Regions from separate parts of the Streptomyces sp. NPDC057697 genome, predicted to be linked through region 4. Evidence: riboswitches for the same ligand, from Rfam matches in the RefSeq annotation. Region 4 holds a riboswitch; each other region holds the start of a gene.

Region 1 (5,024 bases), 110 kb from region 4:
GCGGACCCGCACGGTGCCGGGGTCCGCCCTCGCCCCTGCCGGGGCACGCCTTCGAACGGCCAGGGCGTGTGTCGAAAGTGGCGTCGTCCGCCCGAAGGGGGCCCGGCGGCGTCCGGTGCGTGCGACCCCGAGATGGAGGGCCGCCCCGGTACCGGAGGCATCGGGGCGACCCCGACAGCACGGCGAGCGTGTGTGCCGGGCTCCGCCGGGCAGACGGGATTTTCGATCCACTCACTGCGACCTCTCGTTCGGCTCACGCCGGGCTCGCGTGCGCCGGTGCCGCACCTCGCCGCGTTGGCGTCGGTCGTGGGCGTCGGCCGTGCGATGCGCGGCACCGGACCCCGCTCCCTGATCCGGCCCGATCCGAACGAAAGACCCTACGCCCCTGCGGGACGTCCCGGCAGGAAGCGCACCGAGGGCCGCCCGTCCGGGCCGTCCGGTGTGACGCGCGCCGTGACCCGGTAAACGTCGGCGATCAGTTCCTCGGTGATCACTTCCGACGGGGTTCCGGCGGCCACCGCGCGCCCCGCCTTCAGGACGACGATCCGGTCGCAGAACATCGCGGCCAGATTGAGGTCGTGCAGGGCGATCACACCGGTCAGCGGCAGCGAGGCGATCAGCGCGAGGAGTTCCAGCTGGTGCTGGATGTCGAGGTGGTTGGTCGGCTCGTCGAGCAGCAGCTCGCGCGGCTGCTGGGCCAGTGCCCGCGCGATCTGGACGCGTTGGCGCTCACCGCCGGAAAGGGTGTGCCAGGACTGGTCGCCGCGGTCGGCGAGGCCGGTCCGCGCGAGTGCGTCGCGCACCGCCTCCTCGTCCGCCGGGGTCGGCGCCGACCAGGCCCTGCGGTGCGGGATGCGCCCGAGCCGCACCACGTCCAGGACGCTCAGCTCGACCTGTGTCACGGCGTGCTGGTCGACCATGGCGACCCGCTGGGCCACCGCGCGGCGGCCGATCCCGTCGAGCCGCTGTCCGTCCAGCGTGACCACCCCGGTGCCCGGGGCGAGGACCCCGGCCAGGACCCGCAGCAGGGTCGACTTGCCGGAGCCGTTCGGCCCGATCAGCCCCAGGGTGCCGCCGGGCCGCGGGGCGAGGTCGACCCCGTCGAGGATGAGCCGGCCGCCCGCCGTCCGGCTGACCCGTTCGGCACGCAGCCCGCCGGTGGGCGCCCCGGTCATGCGGTCCTCCGGGTGCGGTGGAGGACCAGGACGAACGCGGGCACGCCGATCAGCGCGGTGACCACGCCCACGGGCACTTCCTGCGGGTCGAGGACCGTCCGGGCGAGGGTGTCGACCCAGACCAGGAACACGGCCCCGGCCAGCGCCGTGACCGGCAGCAGCCGCCGGTGTCCGGAACCCGCGAGGGCGCGGGCGGCATGCGGCAGCACCAGGCCCACGAAGCCGATGGCACCGGCCGAGCTGACGAGTACGCCGGTCAGCAGCGCGGTCGTGCACAGCAGCACGATCCGGGTGCGCCCGACGTGCACGCCGAGCGCGGCGGCGGCGTCCTGCCCGAACGCGAAGGCGTCGAGGGTACGGGCGTGGCCCAGACAGACCAGCAGCGTCACGACGAGCACGGCGGCGCAGATCCAGACATCGGTCCAGCCGACGCCGCTGAGCGAGCCGAGCAGCCAGAACAGCACGCCACGCGTCTGCTCGGCGTCGGCGGAGGTCATCACGACGAAGGAGGTGAGCGCGGAGAACAGCTGCATGGCCGCGACACCGGAGAGCACGACCCGGTCTGTCGTGCCGCCCAGGGTGTGGCTGAGCAGCAGCACGAGGGCGAACGAGCACAGCGCCCCGGCGAACGCGCCGGTCGAGACCGACACCGCTCCCCCGCCGACGCCGAGGACGACGACCACGACCGCGCCGGTGGACGCCCCGGAGGAGACACCGAGGACGAACGGGTCGGCGAGCGGGTTGCGCAGCAGGGACTGCATGACCGTGCCGCACACCGCGAGCCCGGCACCGCACACGGCGGCGAGCAGGGTGCGGGGCATGCGCAGGTTCCAGATGATCCCGTCCCTGATCGGGGAGAGCCCGGAGCGGCCCAGGCCGAGATGAGAGGCGACCGCGGACCAGACGTCGGCCACCGATATCCGGGCGGGGCCGATGGTGACGGCGACCGCGACGGAGAGCACCAGCAGCGCGATGCCACCGGCCCACAGCGCCCCGCCGCGCAGTCGCCGTCCGGCGCCCGCTGTGCGGACGGGGCTGCCGGGAAGGGGCGGCCCGGCCACCGCCGTGGCCCGTTCGGTCGCCGTCATCCGGCGAGCCCGAAGCGGCGCAGCCCGGCGGCGACGCGTTCGACGCCCTCGACCGTCCGGATGGTCGGGTTCATGGCCTGGCCGCTCAGCAGGATGTACCGCTTGTGCCGGACGGCGTCCATGTTCCTGGTGACGGGGTTGGACTCCAGGAACTCGATCTTCTTGGCGGCGCTCTCCGCGGTCTGGGCCTTGCGGGAGAGATCGCCGATGACCAGCGCGTCGGGGTTGCGGTCGGCCACCGTCTCCCAGCTGATCTGGGGCCATTCCTCGTGGGTGTCGTCGAAGACGTTCTTCGCGCCGAGTTCTTTGGTGATGATCCCGGGTGCTCCGCAGCAGCCGGCCAGGTACGGGGCCTTGGAGTCGGAGAACCAGTACAGGCGACTCGTCCCGGAAGCGTCGATGCCCTCGGCAGCCTTCTTCACCCGGGCCCGCAGCCCTGCGACGAGCGCGTCGCCACGTTCCGGCACGCCGAACACCTCGGCGAGTTCGTGCACCTCCTGGTAGACGCCGTCCATGGTCAGGGGTGCGGTCCGGGCGCCGTCGCCACCGCCGCTGTTGTCCTTGCCGGTGCAGTCGGCGGGCGAGACGTAGGTGGGGACGCCGAGTGCCTCGAACTGTTCGCGCGGTGCGACGCCGCCCTTGGCGAGCGTGGACGCGAACGACGCGCTGATGAAGTCGGGCTCCTGGTCGAGGACCTTCTCCGACGACGGCCGGTTGTCCGAGATCCTGGGCACCCCGGCGTTGGCCTTCTCCAGGCCCTTCATCACCGGGTCGGACCAGGTCGCGGTGGCGGCCATCCTGTCGGCGAGGCCGAGGGAGAGCAGGATCTCCGTCGATCCCTGGTCCACCGACACGGCGTGCCGGGGCGCGGCGTCGACGGTGACGGTGCGCCCGCAGTTCTTCAGCGTCACCGGGTATCCGTCGGTGCGGCCGCGCTTCGCGGCCGACTCGTCGGTTCCGCCTCCGCAGGCGGTCAGCAGGACGATTCCCGCCGAGAGCAGGGCCATGGTGCGGACGGGGCTGGCTATGGACGGCACGGGGTCCCTCTGCGTCTGAGGGCTCATACGCGGAGCCCGCTGTACGGAATGCCGTGGCCCGGTGCCGGGTCGCGGCCGCCAGCAGGTCTTCGGACTCGGGTTCCTTCGGACGGGACGCCTTCCCAGGACACCCGAGGGTGGTCCCAGTGGCCTTGGCCCCGCCCGTCCCCCTCACCGCTGCGCGTCAGTTCCGGTTTCGCACCGGATTCCCTGACCCCTTACGTGGAGTTCGACTGGCTCCGGCAAGCTATCACGGGCTTCTGCCCAGCTCATGAGGGGTGTGGCCGGTGGTACGCCGGGCTGTGTTCCCCGTCGCACCACCTGGCCGGATGCCTACGGACGCTGAAGAGCGATCACGGCGTTGTGTCCGCCGAAGCCGAAGGAATGGCTGACGGCGCGCCGGATGGGCTGCCGCAGCGGTTGTTTGGTGACGCAGTCGATGTCGAACTCGGGCGCCGGGGCGTCCAGGTTGGCGATCGGTGGTACGACTCCGCGCTGGAGGGTGAGGACGGTGAGCCCGGCCTCGATCGCTCCGGCCGCCCCCATGCAGTGGCCCAGCACGCCCTTGGGAGCGGTGACGGGCGGTCGGTGCGGGTAGACCCGGGCGATGAGGGCGGCCTCGGTGGCGTCGTTGACCGGGGTCGCCGTGCCGTGCGCGTTGACGTGCTCGACGTCCTCGGCCGCCCAGCCCGCGTCGCGCAGCGCGGCCTCCACCGCGGCCTGGGCGACCGCGCCGGAGGGGTGCGGGCTGATGGGGTGGTGGGCGTCGGTGGTGGCGCCGGTACCGGCGAGCAGTGCCCGTGGTGCCGCGCCCCTGGCCTGGGCGTCGTCCGCCCGCTCCAGCACCATGACGGCCGCGCCCTCGCCCATGACGAGACCGGCCCGGTCGGCCGCGAAGGGCCGGCACAGCCCGGCCGGGTCGCCGTCCGCGCGGGCCCCGGCCCCGGATCTGGCGAATCCGGCCATGGCGACCGGGTAGACGATCGACTCGGTGGCCCCGGCGATCGCGATGTCGCACTGCCCGGTGACCAGGAGGTCACGGGCGACGGACAGCGCGGTGGCCCCGGACGAACAGGCGGTGCACGGGGCCATGCTGGGTCCGGTGGCCCGCAGCTGGATCGCGATCTCGGCGGCGGGCATGTTCGGAATGGTGAGCAGGATGCCCGAGGGCGAGGTGGCCCCGGCTCCGAGCCGGTCGAACACGATGGCCTGCTCGGTCAGCGAGGCGGAGCCCCCGCTACTGGTGCCGACGACCACGGCGACCCGGGGCCCTTCCCACCGGGCCGGGTCGAGCCCGGCGTCGGCGACCGCCTCCCGGGCGGCGAGCACGGCGAGCTTCACGTACTTCCCCATCCGGAAGGACGCCCGGCCGCCGATCGCCGCGTCCAGGTCGATGCCGTCGACCACGCAGGCGAAGTCGATCGCGCACCCTTCGAGCTCGGCGACGGTACGGGCCGGTGACACGCCCGCGCACACGCCGGCCCAGGTGGACTCGGTGTCATTGCCGACCGGTGTGATCATGCCCAGGCCGGTGACGGCGATGGCCGGCCTGTTCATCGGGCGTTGCTCATCACTGCCGCGCCGCCCACCCGCCGCGCCCCGCCGTGGGCCGCCGCGTGGATGAACCGCGAGATGTCGGCCAGGGTGGCGTCCTTGGCGAGCTGGTCGAAGTCCCGGTCGCCGCCGGCCGTCTCCCGGATCAGAACGGCGAACTCGGCGACGGC
Region 2 (5,024 bases), on a different contig from region 4:
ATTCGCTCAGGTAGCCGTAGCCGCCGTGGAGTTGCAGCGCGCGGTCGGCGACGGAGTATCCGGTGTCGGTGGCGAACCGCTTGGCCATCGCGCAGAGCCGGGGCGCCGCCGGATCTCCACTGTCGAGGGCCTCGGCGGCCTGCCGGACGAGGGCGCGGGCAGCCGCGAGTTCGGTGGCCATGTCGGCCAGCCGGAACTGGAGTGCCGGGGCGTCCAGAAGCCGGGCGCCGAACGCCTCGCGGTCGGCGAGGTGGGCCAGGCTGCGGTCCAGAGCGCTCTGCGCGCCGCCCAGCGAGCAGGCGGCGATGCCGAGGCGGCCGCCGTTGAGCCCGTTCATGGCGATGCGGAACCCGTCGCCCTCGGCGCCGAGCCTGCGGTCGGCGGGTACGCGTACGCCGTCCAGGACGACCTGCCGGGTGGGCTGCGCGTTCCACCCCATCTTGCGTTCGTTCGGCCCGAAGGAGAGCCCGGGGTCGTTCCGTTCGACGACGAAGGCCGAGATCCCGCCGGGTCCCTCGCCGCCGGTGCGCGCCATGACGACGTACACGTCGGCGGCGCCGGCCCCGGAGATGAACTGCTTCACCCCGGTGAGCACGTAGTGGTCCCCGTCCCGGACGGCCCGGGTGCGCAGGGCGGCGGCGTCGGAGCCCGCCGCGGGTTCGGTCAGGCAGTAGCTGCCCAGAGTCTCGGCGGTGCAGAGGGCGGGCAGCCGGCGGGCGCGCTGGCCGTCGTCCCCGTACCGGTCGATCATCCAGGCGACCATGTTGTGGATGGAGAGGTAACCGGCGATGGAGGGGCAGCCGGTGGCGAGGACCTCGAAGACCAGGGCTCCGTCGGTCCGGGTGAGGGCGGAGCCGCCGTGTTCCTCTCGGACGTAGACGCCCGCGAGGCCGAGTCCCGCGGCCCTGCGCAGGACGTCCAGGGGGAAGTGTTTGTCCTGGTCCCAGGCGACGGCGTGCGGGGCGAGGTGTTCCTGGGCGAAGTCGAGGGTGACCTCGGCCAGGGCGAGTTGGTCCTTGGTGAGCGAGGTGGTGGTGGTCACGGCGCTCAGCCCATCGTCGGGATGGTGAAGCTCGCGCCCTCCTTGACCCCGGAGGGCCAGCGGGAGGTCACGGTCTTGGTGCGGGTGCAGAACCGGATCGCGTCCGGGCCGTGCTGGTTGAGGTCGCCGAATCCGGAGCGCTTCCAGCCGCCGAAGGTGTGGTAGGCGACCGGCACCGGGATGGGTACGTTGACGCCGACCATGCCGGTGTCGACCCGCCGGGTGAAGTCGCGGGCGGTGTCCCCGTCGCGGGTGAAGATCGCGACCCCGTTGCCGTACGGGTGCTCGCTGGGCAGCCGCAGCGCCTCCTCGTAGTCGGCCGCGCGGACGACGGACAGGACGGGCCCGAAGATCTCCTCCTGGTAGATCCGCATGGCGGGGGTGACCCGGTCGAAGAGGGTGGCTCCGGCGAAGAACCCGTTCTCGTGCCCCGGAAGGGTGAAGTCGCGCCCGTCGACGACGAGTTCGGCGCCCTCCTCCACTCCGGTGGCGACAAGGCGGCGGACGCGTTCGAGGGCGTCCCGGCCGACCAGCGGGCCGAAGTCGGCGTCCGGGTCGTCCGAGCGGCCGATCCGGAGCGTGGCGATCCGGTCCCGGAGCGCGGCGACGAGCGCGTCGGCGGTCTCCTCCCCCACCGGGACGGCCACCGAGATCGCCATGCAGCGTTCGCCCGCGGATCCGTACCCCGCGCCGACGAGGGCGTCGACGGCCTGGTCGAGGTCGGCGTCCGGCATCACGATCATGTGGTTCTTGGCGCCGCCGAAGCACTGCGCCCGCTTGCCGTGCGCGGCGGCGGTGGCGTAGACGTGCGCCGCGACCTGGGTGGACCCCACGAAGCCGAGCGCCCGCACCCGTGGGTCCTCCAGCAGGACGTCGACCGCCTCCCGGTCGCCGTTGACGACATTGAGGACGCCGGGCGGCAGTCCGGCCTCCAGGAAGAGTTCGGCGAGCCGCAGCGGTACCGAGGGGTCGCGCTCCGAGGGCTTGAGGATGAAGGAGTTTCCGCAGGCCAGCGCCGGGGCGGCCTGCCACAGCGGGATCATCGCGGGGAAGTTGAACGGGGTGATGCCGGCGATCACGCCGAGCGGGGCGCGCAGCGAGTGCACATCGATGCCGGTTCCGGCGCTGTCGGTGAAATCGCCCTTGAGCAGGTGCGGAATCCCGGCGGCGAACTCGACGACCTCCAGGCCGCGTTGGATGTCCCCGTGGGCGTCGGACACCGTCTTGCCGTGTTCGGCCGAGAGCAGGCGGGCGAGGTCGTCCCGCTCGTCCTCGACCAGTTGGAGGAAGCGCAGCAGGACCCGGGCGCGTCGCTGCGGGTTCCGGTCGGCCCATTCGGCCTGCGCGGCGGCGGCGTCGGCGATCGCCGCCCGCACTTCCTGCCCGTCGGCCAGGGGGACCCGCGCCTGGACGGCGCCGGTGTTGGGGTCGTGCACGTCGGCGAAGTTGCCGGACGTTCCGGCGGTGCGCTTGCCGCCGATGAAGTGGGTCAGTTCACGGACCATGGGAGCCTGCTCTCGTCAGGTGGGATCCGGGGAAGGCACGGCGGGGCGGCGTACGCGCCGGGGGCGGCACACGCGGGTCCTGCCGTGGGTCGTGCGGGGGGAGCCGTCGAGGACCGAGGGCTGTCCCGTAATCCCTGGTGGGTCAGCGCGCGGCGGCGGACGCGGTGCGCCGCGGAGCGGAGGGGCGCCCGGGGTGCCGGGCGCACGCGGACGTTCCGACGGCACGGCGGGGTGCCGTGGCTGTCGTCGCGCGCATGCCAGGGATTACGGGGCAGTCCTCAGCCGCGTGACGGGACCCGCGTGTGGCCGTGCGGCACGAGCCGCACGCGCTTCGCCGGATCACCTGGGCCATGGGTACGGACCGGTGCCATGAGTGTCTGCTCCATCCTCGTGGACAACACGGAACAACCCGCGGCCGGTATCCTGACTCCCGGATCGACGCACGCGCCCCGGCCTTCCCGACGGGTCTCCCCGTCAGTGGCCTTGTCCTGCTGAGGCGCACGCTCCCCGGTCACAGTGGCGGGACCGTGCCGGATTCACACCGGCTTCCCTGCACCGCGGACCTACCCCACGAACATATAGTTGGACGTCCTAGTAAGTCCACCCCCGCATCCGGCCGCGTCGACGACCGGCCACACCGGCCCGGCCCTCCCCGGCTCCCCGGCATCCGCGCCGGCGCACGGGGCATCTCCCGGCGGATCACGGGGCGGCTGTCGGCGGGATCGTCGTGCTCCAGGTGGAGTTGGAGCGCCTCCGGCCCATCGATAGCCTTCGGCCTCATGACACGCGCCTGGATCCTGCCGATGCTGATGGTGCTCTGCGGTTCGGCCCTCGCGGCGGGGTCGCTCGCCGGTGGGAACCCCGGCACGGCCGTTGCCGTACTGACCGTCTTCGTGCTGCTCGCGGCCGTGAACTCGCCCCTGTTCTTCCCGAGGTCGATCGGCGCGCCGGAGGCACGACGCCGCAGCGCGGCCGACGGACGGCCGGTCGTCTACTGGCGGCCCGGCTGCGCGTACTGCCTGCGCCTGCGCGTCCGGCTGGGCCTGCGTGCCCGCCGGGCGCTCTGGGTCGACATCTGGCGCGATCCGGAGGGAGCCGCGACGGTGCGGGCGGCCAACGACGGCAACGAGACCGTGCCGACCGTCGTCGTGGCGGGCCGGCCGTACACCAACCCCGATCCCGCGTGGGTGCGCCGGCAGCTCTCCCGCACGCCCGGGTCACCGACCGGGTGACGGAACCTGCGACGCCTCGGGCCGGGAGCGCGCGGATCGGGGACGTACGGATCGGGGACGTGCGGGGACGTGCGGATCGGGAGGGAGCGCGCGGGGACTTGCGGATCGGGAGCACGCAGGCCGGGAGCACGCGGACACGGAGGAACGCGCGGACGGTGCCGGAGTGCGGCAGCACCGGGGGCCGGGCGGCCGGTGCGATGCCGCTCGAACCCACCCGGTCCGCGCGGGAGGACGTCACCATGGGCTTGCGATACGGCGGCAGTTGACGTTACGTCACATATACGCCTCCGGCAGGGCCAAGGACCTCCGGAACGCCCGCCGCACACACCGTCGCCCGCCGCACCCCGACACCACGATCCGCACCACCGGGCCGGAGCGCACCGGGCGCCGCGGAATGCCCCGCGAGGCCCGCCGCCCCGACCCCGGCCCCCGGTGTCGCGGCGCGCCACCGGGGCAGCCACCGCGACCGGACGACCGGGGCCCCGGCCCCGCATCCCGCATCCCGCATCCCGCATCCCGCATCCCGCAACCGTCCGCGAGGCGGTGCGGCCGGGACGGCCCGGCGTGAGCAGCGCGCCCTCCCCCGGCCGTCCCGGAGCGGAGCGCTCGGGAGCGGCCGGGGGAGGGGACGCGCGGCGGGCCCCGCCGCCGCGGCTCAGGCCCCCAGACGCAGGGCGATGGTGTCGCCCACCTTGATCACCTTCTCGCGGAGGGCGCCCGCGAACGCGGAGCCGTCGACGCTGACCTTCCAGGTGCTGGAGCCGCTGTTGGCCTTGCCGTTGACCGCGGTGACGGCGCCCGTGCCCGACGAGGGGGTCACGGCCGTGACGCAGCCCGACGGGGTGGCGGCGCTCGTCGCGGCGGCCAGGACGTCGCCGAGGGTCGTGGTCGTACCGGTCGGGGTGAGGGCCACCGAGCACACCTTGAGGCTGCCGGTGCCGTCGTCGACGGTCAGCGCCAGCTCGGTGGCGGTGCCCGAGGCGAAGGAGGACTGGCCGACCCACTGCGGGGCGCCGGGGGTGACCGGGACCGGCGGGGCGGCCGTGAAGCCGCCGCCGACGACCCCGCGCAGCGCGTCGATCGAGGAGTAGGCGGACGGCGCGGTGTCGGACGGCTGGTACTTGAAGCCGCCTCCCGGGTTGTACTGGTTGGCGATCAGGAAGTCGACCGGCGTGTTGCCGTTGACGGTGAGGAAGTCACCGGTCTGCGGGTCGATCCCGCAGGCGTTCAGACCGGCCACGCCCC
Region 3 (5,024 bases), on a different contig from region 4:
CCGGCCGGCTGCTCCTCTTCGAAGGCACGGGACACTCCGGCGAGGGGCTCGGTTCCGAGTCGGCGTCCGTCGTCCTCGACACCGGCTGGACCCCCGCCGACCGTCCGCTGCTCACGGCCGCCCCGGACGCGGGCGGCGATCGGGCCGCCGGCCTCTGGGCGACCGGCGGCGACGGCGGGCTCCGCTACTACCCGGACGTCCCGGGCAGCGGGATCCCCGTGGGCACCGCGGACCGGCCGGACCTCCAGGCGCTGAGCTGATCCCGGCGGCACGGAACCGAGCGGCGGCCCGTACCGGACGCGTTCCGGTACGGGCCGCCCGCGTGCGGGAACGCGCCGGTGCCCGTCCGGTTGCCCGGCGGCGGGGCCGAGGCCCTGGTCATGGACGCGCGTACGGGCACGGGAACCGGGCTGGTCGACGTCCCGCCGGGGTCGGTGACGCCGACGGACCGGCGGACGCGGCGCAGTTGGCTCGTGCGAACGCGTCCATGAGGTGGGCGGCAAGGACCCCGACGCCTGGGGTCTCCACGAGATGCCGGGCAACGTCCGGGACTGGTGCGGGGACGCCCACGACGCCGAGGCGTACGGCGCCTGCCGGGTGCTGCGCGGCGGCGGCTGGTGCGACGAGCACGGGAGCCGCCGCGCCTCCGCCCGCCGCCGCAGCCACCGGACGTTCCGCGTCGACGACATGGGCTTCCGCCTCGCCCGCTCGGGCACCGACGGACCGCCGTTTACTCCTCCGGCGGGAACACCACCTCGTCCGAGCCGCTCAGGGTGATCGTGATCGCCTCGACCGGGCAGCCCTCGGCGGCCGTGAGGACCTTCTCGTCGGCGTCGGTCTCCGCGTCCACCGGGTGGGACTGACGGGCGGTGTCCAGGGCGAAGCGGCCCGGGGCGTGGTTCAGGCACATCCCGGAGCCGATGCAGACGCCCCGGTCGACCTCCACGGACCAGCGGTCCCCCATCACGCCTCCCCGTATCCGGCCGGCAGGTGGATCATCTTGTGCTCGAAGTACTCGCCGTACCCCTCGGGGCCGAACTCCCGGCCCAGACCGGAGTTCTTGTACCCACCGAACGGGCCCAGCATGTCGAGGCTGAAGGTGTTCACGCTGTACGTGCCGGTCCTGACCCGGCGGGCGATGTCGATGCCGTGCTCGGTGTCGGCGGTCCAGACGCTGCCGCTCAGTCCGTACTCGGAGTCGTCGGCGATCCTCACCGCCTCGTCCTCGTCGCCGTACGGCAGCAGGCAGATGACGGGACCGAAGATCTCCTCGCGGGCGATGCGCATGGAGTTGTCGACGTCCCCGAAGAGGGTCGGCTCGACGTACCAGCCGCGCTCCTGGGACGCCGGACGGCCGCCGCCGGTCAGGACCTTGGCGCCCTCGTCCTGCCCGATCCGGATGTAGTCGAGCGAACGCCGCTGCTGGCGGCGGGCGACGAGGGGGCCGAGTTCGGTGGCGGGGTCCAGCGGATCGCCGACCTTCAGCGCGCCCGCCGCGGCGGCGAACGCCTCGGCCGTCTCGTCGTAGCGGGAACGCGGGACGAGGATGCGGGTCTGGGCCACGCACGCCTGGCCGTTGATCATCCAGGCGAAGGGGACGATGCCCGCGACGGCGGCGTCCAGGTCGGCGTCCGGGAGGATCACCGCGGCGGACTTGCCGCCCAGCTCCAGGGTGACCCGGGTGAGGTTGCGGGAGGCGACCTCCATCACCCGGCGCCCGGCGGCCACCGACCCGGTGAACGACACCTTGTCGACGCCCGGGTGCCCGACCAGGTACTCGCTGACCTCCCGGTCGGCGGGCAGGATCGACAGCACGCCCTCCGGCAGCCCGGCGTCGGCGGCGATCTCCGCCAGCAGATAGGCGTCCAGCGGCGTCTCCGGCGAGACCTTGAGCACCGCGGAGCAGCCCGCCAGCAGGGCCGGCGCGAGCTTGGCGGCGGCGGTGAACTGCGGGACGTTCCACGGCACCACGGCCGCGACCACCCCGACCGGCTCCCGGCGCACCAGCAGCGGCCCGAGCGCCCCGGCCCGCCGTTCCTCGTACGGGAAGTCGCGGGCGACGGTGATCGCCGAGTCCCACACCATCATCGCGGCGAGTGCCTGCACCATCACGCTCGATGTGTACGGGGTGCCGTTCTGCGCGCTGATGACCCGGGCGATCTCCTCGTACCGCGCGGCGAACGCGTCCTTGATCCGGGTCACCACCGCGATCCGCTCGTCCAGGCCCATCCGCGCCCAGGGCCCCTCGTCGAACGCCCGCCGCGCGGCGGCGACGGCCCGGTCCACGTCCGCCTCGCAGGCGTGCGGCACCCGGCCGATGACCTGTTCGGTGTGGGGCGAGACGACCTCGATCACGTCCCGGCCCAGCGGATCGACCAACTCCCCGCCGATGAAGAGTTTTCCGTGTTCGACAAGCTCGGTCATGACTGCTGCCTCCCGCGGCCCGGCGCGCGTCGTCCGGATCGGTGTCCGGGTCGGTGCCCGACCCGGCATCTGACTCTGTTTCAGAACTGATACCAGTTCCAGTTCCAGGAGTCCACGGCCGCGACCACGGCCCTCGAAGCCGCGGGGTCCGTGAGAGCGTCCGGAGGAGATGGGTGACCAGGGCTACTACTGAAACAAGTTCTCGTTACAGTGGGGGCGACGCACCGGAACCGCGAAACCGCACGTCGTCTGGAGAGATGGGGACCTCATGGCACAGGTGACCGACCACGGCGGAGGCGTGCACAGCATCAAGGTGCCCATCCCGGACAACCCGCTCGGCCACACGCTCGTGCACGTCCTGGAGACCGACCGGGGTCCGGTCCTGATCGACACCGGGTGGGACGACCCCGAGGCATGGGACACGCTCCGCGCCGGACTCACCGCCGTCGGTACGGAGATGGCGGACATCCACGGCGTGGTCATCACCCACCACCACCCCGACCACCACGGGCTCTCCGGGCAGGTGCGGGAGGCCTCCGGGGCGTGGATCGCCATGCACGCGGCGGACACCGCGATCGTGCGCCGTACCCGTGAGTCCCGGCCCGGCACCTGGCTGACGTATCTCGTGGCCAAGCTCACCGCGGTCGGCGCGCCCGAGGAGCACCTCGCGCCGCTGCGGGCCGCCGCGGCGGACGGGGGCCGTCTGCGGACCCTGCCGGGGCTGCGGGCCGCCCTGCCGGACCGGGAGATCGTGCCCGGCGAGCTGCTCGACCTGGCGGGGCGCAGACTGCGGGCGATCTGGACGCCGGGGCACACGCCGGGGCACGTGTGTCTGCATCTGGACGAGGAGCATCCGGGGAATCTGCCGGGCCGGGGGCGGCTCTTCTCCGGCGATCACCTGCTGCCGGGGATCAGCCCGCACATCGGGCTGTACGAGGACCCGGACGACGCCGCCGCCACCGATCCCCCCGCGGGCTCCCGGCCGCGTCCGAGCGGGGGAGACCCGCTCGGCGACTACCTCGACTCGCTGGAGCGGATCGGCAGGCTCGGGGCCGCCGAGGTGCTGCCCGCCCATCAGTACGCCTTCACCGACGCGGCCGGGCGGGTACGGGAGCTCCTCGCCCATCACGAGGAACGGCTGACCGGGCTGCTCGGGCTGCTGGCCGGGCCGCTGACGCCGTGGGAACTGGCCGAGCGGATGGAGTGGAACCGGCCCTGGGAGCAGATCCCGCACGGCTCCCGGAACATCGCGGTCTCGGAGGCGGAGGCGCATCTGCGGAGGCTGGTGAAGCTCGGTCGCGCGGAGGCGGTGCCGGGGACCGAGCCGGTGACGTACATCGCGGTGTGAGCGGCGAGCGGGGCGCGGCCGGCGGTGAATGGCGAGGGTGGTGTGAGCCGGGCCGGGCGGTACGGCTCCGCGCCGCCCTACTGACCCACCCTGGCATGCGGGTCATGGTCATTCGTGCGGGACCGGTCGTGCCAGTGGATTCCGCGTGATCGCCGGGACGGCCCCCGGGACGCCCGGCCTAAGCCGCCCCGGGGACCGTCCCGGACCGCCCGGTAGAGTGTGCGGGTCGTCATCATGCCCGTTCAGGGGGAAGCCGGTGCGAATCCGGCACTGACCACGCAGCCGTGAACCGTCCCGGAGACGGTGAGCCGGAATGCCCTGTCCGCGGACGTGACCGGCTCCCACCACCGATCCCGGTGGTCGGCACCGTCGAGGTATACGGAGCCGGAGCCTGGTGCCTGAGCGTGCCTGTGCCCGGTTCGTCGCACAGGAGAGGCCCCGCCCGCCATGACCGTACGCCGCAGCGCAGCAACGCTCGCCGCCACCGCCGCCGTGCTCTGCGCGGCCGCAGCGCCGGTCGCGGTCGCCGCGCCGTCCCCGTCGCCCTCGCCGTCCGCCGCGCTGCCCGCCGGGCTGTACGGCACGAAGGACCCCACCTACGACGGGGTGTGGCGGCAGTCGATGGCCTTCCTCGCCCAGCGGCTCGAAGGGGTCACCCCGGCCGCGAAGTCGGTGGACTGGCTGATCGGCCAGCAGTGCGCCGACGGGGCCTACGCGGCGTACCGGGCCGATGTCTCCGAGCCGTGCGACGACAAGACGGTGCTGGACACCAACGCCACCGCGGCCGCCACCCAGGCACTGGTCGAGGTCGGCGGCCACCGGGACATCGTGAACAACGGCGTGCGCTGGCTGAAGTCCGTGCAGAACGAGGACGGCGGCTGGGGCTACACCGCGGGCGCGCCCAGCGACGCCAACTCCACCTCCCTGGTGATCGGCGCCCTCGCCCGCCAGGGACAGCGGCTCGCGGACATCACGACCCCCGGCGGCAAGACCCCCTACGACCCGCTGCTCGCGCTCGCGATCCCGTGCGGCGGCAAGGACGGCGGGGCCTTCGCGTACCAGCCCGACAAGAAGGGGAAGCTGACCGCGAACGCGGACGCCACCGCGGCCGCCGTGCTCGGCACGATGGGCAAGGCCATGGCCGTCGGCGACAACGCCGCGGGCAAGGCCCCCCGCTGCCACCCGGGCTCCGGCCTCACGCCCGAGCAGGCCGCCCAGAACGGCGCCCACTACCTCGTCGGCGCCCTCGCCG
Region 4 (5,024 bases):
CGTGAGGCGGCGGTGGTCCGCGACGGCGCGGTCACCGTGGCCAAGGTCCTCGGCGTGGTCCTGTCCGTGGACCACCGTCCGGTGGACGGCGCCGTGGCGGCGCGCTGGCTCGCGGCCTTCACCGAGGCCGTCGAGAACCCGGTCCGGCTCGTCGTCTGACCCCACCCCGGCGGGGCCGGGCGGACCGCGGCGTCACCGTCGCGGTCCGCCCGCCACCCGCCCACCCCTGGGCCGCAGTCCGCGTCGGGCGGCTGCCAGAGCACTCCAAGAGGACACCGATGTCTTTGATCCGCGCTTCCCGCACGCCCGGTGCGGCCACACCGAACGAAACCCCTGGCGACGCGCTCGGCGCGCTGGACCAGCGAAATCTGCGGCGGCTGATGCCACTGCTGCTGGCCGCCTACATCATGTCGTTCCTGGACCGGACCAACATCGGCCTGGCCAAGGAACGCCTGGAGGTGGACCTCGGCATCTCCGCCGCGGCCTACGGGCTGGGCGCGGGACTCTTCTTCCTCACCTACGCGATCTCCGAGGTGCCCAGCAACCTGATCATGTACCGGGTGGGCGCCCGCTGGTGGATCACCCGGATCATGCTGACCTGGGGCGTCATCTCGGCCTGCATGGCCTTCGTCCAGGGTGAGAAGTCCTTCTACGCGATGCGGCTGCTGCTGGGCGCCGCCGAGGCCGGGCTCCTGCCGGGCATCCTGCTCTACTTCACCTACTGGTTCCGCTCCGAGATCCGTGGCAGAGCCATCGGCCTGCTCCTGCTCGGCGCCTCCATCGCCAGCGTCGTCGGGAACCCGCTCGGCGGACTGCTCATGGAGATGGACGGGGTCGGCGGCTGGCACGGCTGGCAGTGGATGTTCGTCATCGAGGGCGTCCCGTGCCTCTTCCTGGCGTTCGCCATCTTCAAGTACCTGCCCGACGGCCCGGCCAAGGCGCCCTGGCTGACGGCGGAGGAGGCCCGGCTGGTCCAGGACGCGGTCACCCGCGAACAGACCGAGGGCGCCGAGGCGGCGGGCAACGGTTCCGGATCCGGCTCGCTGCTGACGGTGCTGCGGGACAGGCAGATGCTGCTGGCCATCTTCGCCAACTGGACCCACCAGGTCGCCCTGTACTCCGTCGTCTACTTCCTGCCCGGCATCATCGGCGGCTGGGGCGACCTCTCGCCGTTCACCATCGGCCTGCTGACCGGACTGCCCTGGCTCACCGCCGCCGTCGGTGCCGTACTGGTGCCGCCGCGCGCGACCACGCCCCGTCGGTCCCGCAACTTCGTGGTGACCGGGCTGCTGATGATGTTCACCGGCCTCGTCGTCGCCGCCGTCGCCGGTCCCGTGATCGCGCTGCTCGGCTTCTGCTTCACCGGCCTGGCGTTCTTCGTCGTGCAGCCCCTGCTGTTCAACTTCCCCGCCACCCGGCTCTCCGGCAAGACCCTCGCCGGCGGCCTGGCACTCCTCAACACCATCGGCATCACCGGCGGCTTCGTCGGCCCGTACATCATGGGATACGCCGAGGACGCCACCGGCAATCACCTGTCCGGCCTCTGGGTGTCCATCGTCCTGCTGGCCCTCGGCGCGCTGGCGGCCACCCGGCTGCGCTTCTCCCCGAAGTCCTGACGCGCACGGCTCTCGGCGCACACCGGGGCGCGGACCACCCCGGGACACCCCCTGCCGAACGGGGCGGTCCCGCGGGCCCGCGCCCCGGACCGGGTCCCGCCACGAACCGGAACAGCCGCGGGCCCGTCGGCTAACGTGGCTCCGCATGACCCACTCCGAGACCGAGATCACCGCGGAACTGGTCCGGGACCTGCTGCGCGACCAGCACCCCGACCTGGCCGATCGCCCCGTGCGGCTCGGCGCCCGCGGCTGGGACAACCAGCTGTGGCGGGTCGGCGACGACCTCGCCGTCCGACTGCCCTGGGCGACGCAGTCCGCGGACGCGCTGCTGCGCAAGGAACACCACTGGGTTCCCGCTCTCGCCCCGGGACTTCCGCTGCCGGTCCCCGTGCCCCAGCGCCTCGGGGAGCCCTCCGAACGGTTCCCGCGGCCCTGGACCGTCACCACCTGGGTGGCGGGAACCCCCGCCGACCGCGCCCCCGCCACGCGCGCCGCGGAGGCGGCCGACTCCCTGGCGGCGTTCCTGACCGCTCTGCACCGGCCCGCACCCGACGGGGCGCCGGCCGGCCGCGACCGCGGAGGACCGCTCGCCGACCATGCCGAAGAGTTCGCCCGGACCCTGGCCTCGGCCGCCGGGTCGGGGCTGGTCCCCGACCCGGACGCCGTCCGCGCCGTCTGGGACGACGCCGTCGCCGCGCCCGCCTGGACGGGGCCGGCCCTCTGGCTGCACGGCGATCTGCACCCGGCCAACGTCCTCACCTCGCACGGCACCTTCTGCGGCGTGATCGACTTCGGCGACCTCTGTGCGGGCGATCCGGCCTGCGATCTCGCCGCAGCCTGGCTCCTGCTGCCGGACGGCGCCGTCGACCGTTTCCACGACACCTACCGGCCCGCCGCGGACCCGGCGACGCTGCGCCGCGCGCGCGGCTGGGCGGTGGTGAAGGCCCTCGTCTGCATCCTCATCGGCGACGCGGGCGACCACGGCCGTCCGGGCGGCAAGCCCACCTGGGGCCCGCCCGGCCACGCCTCGCTGCGACGCCTCACCGCGACGGCCGGCCACTGCGGCTCCCCCGGCCCGACGCGGTAGCGGCCTGACCCGCCCGGCGGGCGTACGGCACCGGACGGCGTCCCGGTGGCGCCGAAGGCCCGTCCCGGACCGGTCCCCGTGTCTCACGTCACGTTCCGGAATGTGAGCAGTACCGCCCCGGGAGCGATCAGCCCTCTAGTCTGACCGGTGCAGCTGGTTCGCCCTGTCCGCCAGGCAGGCGCGTCGTAAGAGGGAACCCGGTGGAAATCCGGGACTGCCCCGCAGCGGTGAGCGGGAACGACCGCCGTCATACGCACTGGATCCACCGGATCCGGGAAGCGACGGCCAGTAGGTGTCTGCCCTCGGCAGACGTGCCCGCGAGTCCGAAGACCTGCCCGTTGCCCGCACACGAACCCTCGTGCGCGGATATCCCGGTGACCTCGTGGGCGGGTCGGCGTACATACCAGACGGAAGACCGCGCGACCGGCGTGCGGGGTGTCCGTCCGGTTCGTCATCCCTTCGCGCCCGTGTCCCGTCCCGGGATCTCAAGGAGTCATCTCGCGAAGGAGATTTCCGTGACCAGCAGGACCGCAGCCGCGGCAGCACGCGCCACCGTGTACGGCTACCCCCGCCAGGGCCCGAACCGGGAACTGAAGAAAGCCATCGAGGGGTACTGGAAGGGGCGGGTGACCGCCGACGCCCTCCGGGAGACGGCGGCCGACCTGCGCCGGGCCGGCTGGCGGCAACTGGCGGACGCCGGTGTCCACGAGGTGCCCACCGGCGACTTCTCCTACTACGACCACGTCCTGGACACCAGCGTCATGGTCGGCGCCGTCCCCCAGCGGCACCGTGAGGCCGCCGCCGCCGACGCCCTCGACGGCTACTTCGCGATGGCCCGCGGCACCCAGGACGTGGCGCCGCTGGAGATGACCAAGTGGTTCGACACCAACTACCACTACCTCGTCCCCGAACTCGGCCCGGACACCGTCTTCGCCACCGACTCCGCCAAGCAGGTCACCGAGCTGAAGGAGGCCCTCGCGCTCGGGCACGCCGCCCGGCCGGTGCTGGTCGGCCCGGTCACCTACCTCCTGCTCGCCAAGCCCGCCCCCGGAGTGGCGGCCGACTTCGAACCGCTGACGCTCCTGGACCGGCTGCTGCCCGTCTACGCGGAGGTGCTCGCCGACCTGCGTGCCGCGGGCGCGGAGTGGGTCCAGCTCGACGAGCCCGCGCTCGTCCAGGACCGCACCCCGGCCGAGCTGAACGCAGCCGCCCGCGCCTACCGTGAGCTCGGCGGCCTGACCGACCGGCCCAAGCTGCTCGTCGCCTCCTACTTCGACCGGCTCGGCCAGGCGCTCCCCGTCCTGGCGAAGGCCCCCGTCGACGGTCTGGCACTGGACTTCACCAACGCCGCCGCCGCCAACCTCGCGGACCTGGCCGCCGCCGGCGGGCTGCCCGGCAAGCGGCTCGTCGCGGGCGTGGTCGACGGCCGCAACATCTGGATCAACGACTACGAGAAGTCGCTGGCCACCCTCGCCACTCTCCTCGGCCTCGCCGACCGGGTCGACGTGTCCGCCTCCTGCTCCCTGCTCCACGTCCCGCTGGACACGGCGCCGGAACGGGACATCGACCCCCGGATCCTCCGCTGGCTGGCCTTCGCCCGGCAGAAGACCGAAGAGATCGTCACCCTCGCCAAGGGACTGGCCCAGGGCACCGGCGCGATCGCCGCGGAGATCGCCGCCAACCGGGCCGACCTCGCCTCGCGCGCGCACTCCCCCCTCACCCACGACCCCGCGGTACGCGCCAGGACCGCCGCCGTCACCGAGGCCGACGCCCGCCGCTCCCAGCCGTACACCGAGCGCGCCGTCGCCCAACGGGCCCATCTGAAGCTGCCGTTGCTGCCCACGACCACCATCGGCTCGTTCCCGCAGACCGATGAGCTGCGCACGGCCCGCGCCGACCTGCGCACGGGCCGGATCGACGCGGCGGGTTACGAGGAGCGGATCAGGGCCGAGATCGGCGAGGTCATCTCCTTCCAGGAGAAGACCGGTATCGACGTCCTGGTGCACGGCGAGCCCGAACGCAACGACATGGTCCAGTACTTCGCCGAGCAGCTCACCGGCTACCTCGCCACCCGGCACGGCTGGGTCCAGTCCTACGGCACCCGCTACGTCCGCCCGCCGATCCTGGCCGGGGACATCTCCCGCCCCGAGCCGATGACGGTGCGCTGGACCTCGTACGCCCAGTCGCTCACCGACCGGCCGGTCAAGGGCATGCTGACCGGGCCCGTCACCATGCTGGCCTGGTCCTTCGTCCGTGACGACCAGCCGCTCGGCGACACCGCCCGGCAGGTCGCCCTCGCGCTGCGCGACGAGGTCGGCGAC

Evidence for each region. A riboswitch is a leader RNA that binds a small molecule or an ion and turns the genes downstream of it on or off. The one in region 4 is predicted to bind cobalamin.
Region 1: it holds a riboswitch for cobalamin, as region 4 does, so the genes downstream of both, ACFVFH_RS14080 (ABC transporter substrate-binding protein) here and metE (5-methyltetrahydropteroyltriglutamate--homocysteine S-methyltransferase) in region 4, are expected to answer to the same signal.
Region 2: it holds a riboswitch for cobalamin, as region 4 does, so the genes downstream of both, ACFVFH_RS33560 (CoA-acylating methylmalonate-semialdehyde dehydrogenase) here and metE (5-methyltetrahydropteroyltriglutamate--homocysteine S-methyltransferase) in region 4, are expected to answer to the same signal.
Region 3: it holds a riboswitch for cobalamin, as region 4 does, so the genes downstream of both, ACFVFH_RS02835 (prenyltransferase/squalene oxidase repeat-containing protein) here and metE (5-methyltetrahydropteroyltriglutamate--homocysteine S-methyltransferase) in region 4, are expected to answer to the same signal.

Annotation. Positions count from the first base shown of each region.
Region 1 covers NZ_JBHVJA010000004.1:199,194-204,217, reverse strand. Annotated here, with positions in the region: gene ACFVFH_RS14090 (ABC transporter ATP-binding protein) at 378-1,175, opposite strand; gene ACFVFH_RS14085 (FecCD family ABC transporter permease) at 1,172-2,263, opposite strand; gene ACFVFH_RS14080 (ABC transporter substrate-binding protein) at 2,260-3,327, opposite strand; cobalamin riboswitch at 3,363-3,553, opposite strand; gene ACFVFH_RS14075 (beta-ketoacyl-[acyl-carrier-protein] synthase family protein) at 3,634-4,857, opposite strand; gene ACFVFH_RS14070 (acyl carrier protein) at 4,854-5,024, opposite strand, start outside.
Region 2 covers NZ_JBHVJA010000020.1:50,520-55,543, reverse strand. Annotated here, with positions in the region: gene ACFVFH_RS33565 (acyl-CoA dehydrogenase family protein) at 1-1,051, opposite strand, end outside; gene ACFVFH_RS33560 (CoA-acylating methylmalonate-semialdehyde dehydrogenase) at 1,048-2,547, opposite strand; cobalamin riboswitch at 2,943-3,133, opposite strand; gene ACFVFH_RS33555 (glutaredoxin domain-containing protein) at 3,327-3,779, shown strand; gene ACFVFH_RS33550 (hypothetical protein) at 4,435-5,024, opposite strand, start outside.
Region 3 covers NZ_JBHVJA010000001.1:633,529-638,552, forward strand. Annotated here, with positions in the region: gene ACFVFH_RS02810 (FG-GAP-like repeat-containing protein) at 1-260, shown strand, start outside; partial or broken gene ACFVFH_RS02815 (SUMF1/EgtB/PvdO family nonheme iron enzyme) at 472-777, shown strand; gene ACFVFH_RS02820 (ferredoxin) at 731-964, opposite strand; gene ACFVFH_RS02825 (aldehyde dehydrogenase) at 964-2,424, opposite strand; gene ACFVFH_RS02830 (MBL fold metallo-hydrolase) at 2,693-3,772, shown strand; cobalamin riboswitch at 3,979-4,113, shown strand; gene ACFVFH_RS02835 (prenyltransferase/squalene oxidase repeat-containing protein) at 4,220-5,024, shown strand, end outside.
Region 4 covers NZ_JBHVJA010000004.1:91,305-96,328, reverse strand. Annotated here, with positions in the region: gene ACFVFH_RS13640 (2-oxo acid dehydrogenase subunit E2) at 1-159, shown strand, start outside; gene ACFVFH_RS13635 (MFS transporter) at 279-1,616, shown strand; gene ACFVFH_RS13630 (aminoglycoside phosphotransferase family protein) at 1,762-2,703, shown strand; cobalamin riboswitch at 2,841-3,057, shown strand; gene metE (5-methyltetrahydropteroyltriglutamate--homocysteine S-methyltransferase) at 3,219-5,024, shown strand, end outside.